2 regions of the Edwardsiella tarda ATCC 15947 genome follow, and region 2 is predicted to be linked to the other one. Evidence: predicted binding sites of a transcription regulator. Region 2 holds the regulator's gene; the other holds the start of a gene.
What was found. The regulator ArgR, encoded in region 2, controls arginine synthesis, uptake and breakdown. The targets are predictions, from matches to a motif close to ANTGAATAAAAATACANT.

Region 1: the regulator ArgR is predicted to act here: its motif matches at 1,395-1,412, upstream of argC (N-acetyl-gamma-glutamyl-phosphate reductase).

The regions. Positions count from the first base shown of each region.
Region 1 is NZ_CP084506.1:3,536,101-3,539,210, forward strand. It holds gene argB (acetylglutamate kinase) at 1-201, opposite strand, end outside; gene argC (N-acetyl-gamma-glutamyl-phosphate reductase) at 232-1,254, opposite strand; gene argE (acetylornithine deacetylase) at 1,459-2,610, shown strand; gene ppc (phosphoenolpyruvate carboxylase) at 2,845-3,110, shown strand, end outside.
Region 2 is NZ_CP084506.1:3,160,184-3,163,293, reverse strand. It holds gene mpl (UDP-N-acetylmuramate:L-alanyl-gamma-D-glutamyl-meso-diaminopimelate ligase) at 1-315, shown strand, start outside; gene DCL27_RS14680 (YdgH/BhsA/McbA-like domain containing protein) at 613-891, opposite strand; gene argR (transcriptional regulator ArgR) at 1,267-1,737, opposite strand; gene mdh (malate dehydrogenase) at 2,193-3,110, shown strand, end outside.

The DNA.
Region 1 (3,110 bases), 380 kb from region 2:
CGTGACACGTAGACCATTTCTTTTCTCTACGGGGAGTTGCAGACGCGCCATCAACTCATCCACCAGACAGCCGCCGCCGTGAACGATGATGATCGGACGCTGGTCAGTACGGCGATAGCGTAGCAACGCCTGGAAAAGGCGTTCCATCGCCTGAGGGTTATCGAGTAACACACCGCCGAGTTTAATGATTAATGGATCCATAGCTGCCTCTGTCTCTCCAACTGGTTTGAATTAAAGCAGGGCGCAAGTCTGCTGAAAGCCAAAGCGTAGATTCATGCACTGCACTGCCTGGGCTGCTGCCCCTTTTAACAGGTTGTCTTCGGCGGCGATCACGATCAGATGCTCACCCTGTAAGGCGAAACCTATATCGCAATAGGGCGTGCCAGCCACCGCCCCAACCGATGGCAACGTCTCTGTATTTAGGCGCACCAGCGGCTGTTCCTGATAAGCGCGATAGAACGCCGTAGCGATCTCCGCCGCATCGACGCCGCTTTTCACCCGCAGGTGGATGGTCGCTAAGATCCCACGCGGGAAGTTCCCCAGATGGGGGGTGAAAATAACCGGTATTCCCAGATGCGCCGCGATCTCTGGCTGATGACGATGGGTGAATAGGCCATACGGTTGCAGGCTCACCTCACAAAAGCTGTTGTTCAGGCTGGCCTTGCGTCCGGCACCACTCACCCCGCTGACGGCATTGATCACCGGCCACTGCGTCGTATCAACCAAACCGGCAGCCAGCAAAGGCTTAAGTGCCAGTTGTGCCGCCGTGGGATAGCAGCCCGGCAAGGCGATCAGCTGCGCCGAACGTAGCGCGTCAGCCTGCCACTCCGCGAGGCCATAGACCGCCTGGGCTAACCATTCAGGATATTGATGAGTAAAACCGTAATATTGCGAATAAAACGCCGCCTGATTTACCCGATACGCACCCGAGAGATCGAAGACCGTACAACCCGCAGCGAGAAACTGCGGGGCTAATTGATGACTCACGGCATGATCCGTCGCCAGGAAGACCACATCCGCCAGCTCAGCCAAAGAGGCCATATCATCACTGGCAATAAGCCGTTGGTCGACCACGCCTTTTAGGCGAGGATGCAGATCGGATAAGCGCTTACCACCATCAACACTTTGCGCCGAGACGATCAAACCGGCTATGGTGATATAGGGATGACGCTGTAGGTAGGCGGCCAATTCGGCACCGGTATAACCGCTGGCGCCGACGACTAATGCTCTTAAGGTCGTTGGGATGTTAGACATTGCTGCGATAGCCTCTCTTGGTTAACTATGGATAGCGGGCGAGACGCCGATCTCCCTCTGCGCCTCGTCGTTCATCCCGTTAGCCCCGCAGCCATGCCGGCATCCGGGCTTCCCTGTCTGTTTCTTTCAAACAAGCTTTAAGTGTATTTTTATTCAAAATAAATGCATGAATATTGATACTATCCCCAGCGGAGGCTGTCAACATTGAATACGCAATTACCCTCATTTATCGAGCTATACCGTGCGCTTATCGCCACGCCATCCATCAGTGCCAACGATGCGGCACTGGATCAGAGTAATGAACGATTAATCAATCTGTTGGCAGGTTGGTTGAGCGATATGGGATTCCGGGTCGAAGTTCAGCCCGTTCCAGGAACAAGAAAGAAATTCAATCTGTTAGCTAGCTATGGCCAAGGGCCTGATGGGCTAATGCTCGCAGGGCATACGGATACGGTCCCCTTCGACGAGGGGCGCTGGACGCGCGATCCCTTCACCCTCAGCGAACAGGATAATAAACTATATGGCCTTGGCACCGCCGATATGAAGGGCTTCTTCGCCTTTATCCTCGATGCATTACGAGATATCGAACTGCATAAATTGGCGAAACCGCTGTATATTCTGGCAACGGCGGATGAAGAAACCTCAATGGCCGGGGCTCGCTATTTCGCGGCGAATACGGCGCTACGCCCCGCCTGCTGCATTATCGGCGAACCGACCTCCCTCAAACCGATCCGAGCACATAAAGGTCACCTCTCGGAGGCTATTCGTATCACCGGTCAATCCGGTCACTCCAGCGATCCGGCTCGTGGCATCAACGCCATCGAGATCATGCATGATGCCATCGGCCAGCTACTGACGCTGCGCAATACGCTACAACAGCGTTACCATAATCCGGCGTTTAACATTCCCTACCCGACGATAAACCTGGGGCATATCCATGGCGGTGACGCCGCTAACCGTATCTGTGCCTGCTGTGAACTCCATCTGGATATGCGCCCCCTGCCGGGGATGACGCTTAACGACCTCAATGAACTACTCACTCAGGCCCTGGATCCCATCGTCCGCCAGTGGCCCGGACGGTTACGCATCGAATCGTTGCATCCGCCGATCCCCGGCTACGAGTGTCCACGTCATGCCCCGCTGGTACAGACAATAGAAAAATTGCTAGGCGAGCGTGCCGAGGTCGTCAACTATTGCACCGAAGCCCCGTTCCTACAGGAGATCTGTCCAACTCTGGTGCTCGGTCCTGGCTCGATTGAACAAGCGCATCAGCCGGATGAGTACCTGGCAACGGATTTTATTTTGCCAACGCGCACGCTGTTGATGCAGTTGATTCATCACTTTTGTCGGCCCTAAATGGGCCGTTAACTGCGTTAGCAAACGATGACGCGGCAACATTTGCAATGTAACTGTTATCAAATAGACCCATTCAGGTCATGCCGTAATTAAATTTCAGTTAACGCCGCTAAATTGTGTATTTTGGCAAGAAATTGTGTCAATTGACGCAGAAGACGGAACGTGGCTTTATAAAGAGACACTCTACAATTTCCGGGTGAAAGAAATTTACGTCTTGGGAGGGGCAGTGGTTCTATGAATGAGCAATATTCGGCGATGCGTGGCAATGTCAGCATGTTGGGCAAGCTGCTGGGCGATACTATCAAAGACGCACTGGGTGAACAGATCCTGGATCGCGTCGAAACCATCCGCAGGCTGTCCAAGTCGTCACGTGCTGGCAATGAAGCCAGCCGCCAGGCGTTGCTGAACACACTGCAAAACCTGTCTAACGATGAACTGTTGCCAGTGGCAAGGGCCTTTAGCCAGTTCCTCAATCTGGCTAACGTCGCGGAGCAATACCA
Region 2 (3,110 bases):
CGTATTTTGGCGGTGTTGGAACCGCGCTCGAACACCATGAAGATGGGCGTGTGTAAGAATGAGTTGGCACCGGCGTTGGGGCGGGCAGATGAGGTCTACCTGTATCAGCCGCAGCATATTCCCTGGCAGGTGGTTGAGGTGGCTGAGGCCTGTGTACAACCGGCACATTGGAGTGCCGATCTCGATACGTTGGTCGATATGATCGTCAAGAATGCGCAGCCGGGAGACCATATCCTCGTGATGAGCAACGGGGGATTCGGCGGTATTCATGAACGCCTACTGCAGGCGTTGGCGCAGAAAGGGGCTCAACACTAAGCGTCGCCCCTCGTGAAAGAGAGGGTGTAATGAGAAAGCACAGCCTAGGCTGTGCTTTCTTTCTATTGTATTGCCCACGGAAACGGACGTTTAGCCGCGTGCCTGCCAATCGGTTTTGGCTTGGCCCGATGGTTGGCGGCGTTCAATCTCACCAGCGTGGCGAAGAGCGCATGTTAAGGTCTTTCATCTGCCTGTTTAGCGCGTTATCACGGCCATCGGCGATGTAAACGTTTTTTACTGCTAGCATGGCGAGATGCGGCGGACGGCGTTGTGGGGGCTCTGCGTTATAGCGGGGCCTTAGCGGTAAATCAATGCAGTAGCATGGTAGCTTCCATCGATCCGTTCTTCGATGATATGAAAGGCGCTGGCACCCTGCAGGCGCGCTTTGGTCGCTAACTGTTGGCCGATGTCGGCTTCAGTACCATCTAACCCGGCGACGCTGATCACCCCAATAGGTTGTAGGTGGTTGGCCTGTGCGGTGTTGATCTCCTTGACCTGTGCTGTGTCGGCGGCAACGCCGGCGAAAGAGAGTACGGAAAGGGTGCATAGGGTGGCGATAGCCATTTTAATTTTCATTGTGTTACTCCTCTGCTTTGGCATGTAGCCTGGTTAAAAATGTGATTTATCTCTCATTACGCAGTATATACTAATAACCGATATTATTAATACCATGCTAATCATCCCTTATGTTATTTTTTGGTTTTCTATCTATGGGATAGATCCTAATGGACTAAATAACGCCGGAAAAAAGAACAGCAATTAAAAAAAGCAATTAATAACAATGAATTATTGATTTTTGCTAAAAATGCGTTCGCTGTTTAGTGACCTAGGCTGACAAGGTGTGAGATCGCGGAGAGGATGAAGTGCGCAGGGGGCGGGTGTAAAAAAGCCCGACGAGCGGGCTTGTTGTGCACATCGCATGAGGCACGGCATCACGCCGTGCGTGCGCGTTTAGAGCTCTTGTTCGAATAACGCTAAGATCGCCGTGTAGAGTTGCTCAACACTGAAGCCTTTCGCCGGGGTGGTAAAGATGGTGTCGTCACCGGCGATGGTACCGAGGATACCTTCAGATTTCCCCAGTGAGTCCAGTAGGCGGGCGATCAACTGGGCCGCGCCCGGACTGGTGTGGATCACTACGATGGCGTCGTTATGATCGACATCGAGTACCAGATTCTTCAGCGGGCTGCTGGTGGTGGGGACCCCGAGCTCGGCTGGCAGGCAATAGACCATCTCCATTTTGGCATTACGCGTCCGTACGGCGCCAAATTTGGTCAACATGCGCGAGACTTTGGACTGATTGATGCTATCGAAGCCTAACTCTTGCAACGCTTGGACGATCTCGCCCTGAGAGCTGAACTTTTCCTCTTTCAGCAGCGCCTTGAATGCCTTGGTCAGGTCTTCTTGTTTCGTCGTGTTTCGCATTCTTCACCGTAAGGTAGCTATAGACCCTATCATTATGCATATTTTTGAATTTTTATGCAATTTTGTCTGTAAGTAAGCGTGTCATCACTGGCAGTTCAGCACGAAGTGGACGAATCCTAAAGGCGCTGTGCCAGGGGAAATAGGGAAAAAGAGAGCGACCGCACGGAAAAAGTAAATGAAATGTTATTAATATGATGTTGTTGTAATGTGAATTATCGTACGGATGTAATGCTGGAGTGAATAATAGGAGATAGCAGCAGGATCGCGCTGACGATTTGTTGCTATATCTTTCATCATTAAACCCTTTTTCCCATAAACATTGCAGCAGAGCATGGAATTAGTGTGTCAGCTCGCAATCTGAGTGTTAACAGATTGTTTTTTATAGAGTGATCAACTAAGGTGCTAAGCAGTGCATTCACGGCATTCTCCATTTAAATAGTAACAAGGAGTATAGAATGAAAGTTGCGGTTCTCGGCGCGGCGGGTGGCATTGGCCAGGCGCTCGCTCTTCTGCTTAAGACACAGCTGCCTTCAGGTTCAGAACTCTCTCTCTATGATATCGCGTCGGTAACGCCGGGCGTTGCTGTCGATTTGAGCCATATTCCGACGGCAGTCAAGGTGCGCGGTTTCGGTGGTGAGGATGCCTCTCCTGCCCTGGAAGGGGCGGATATCGTCTTGATCTCTGCTGGTGTGGCACGTAAACCGGGGATGGACCGTTCCGATCTGTTCAACGTTAATGCTGGCATTATTCGTAATCTGATCAGTCAGGTGGCGCGCGCCTGTCCGAACGCCTGTATCGGTATCATCACCAACCCGGTGAATACCATGGTGCCGATTGCGGCAGAAGTATTGAAGAAGGCGGGTGTCTACAACCCGAGTAAGCTATTCGGCGTGACCACGCTGGATATCATTCGCTCTAACACCTTCGTCGGCGAATTGAAGAACCTGGATCCGGCGACCCTCGATATTCCTGTGATTGGCGGGCATTCCGGCGTGACCATTCTGCCGCTGCTGTCTCAGATCCCGGGCGTCAGTCTCACTGAGCAAGAAGTGACCGATCTGACGAAGCGTATTCAGAACGCGGGCACCGAAGTCGTGGAAGCCAAGGCCGGTGGCGGATCGGCGACGCTGGCGATGGGTCAGGCGGCGGCACGTTTTGCGCTCTCCCTGGTCCGCGCCATGCAGGGCGACGAGAATGTGGTCGAATGCGGCTATGTCGAGAGTGAGGGTGAGTATGCCCGTTTCTTCGCTCAGCCGTTGTTGCTGGGTAAAGAGGGCTTGGTACAGCGCCTGAGCATCGGTACGCTGAGCGCCTTCGAACAGCATGCATTGGAGAGCATGTTGGATGTGTTGCGTAAGGATATCGCGTTAGGC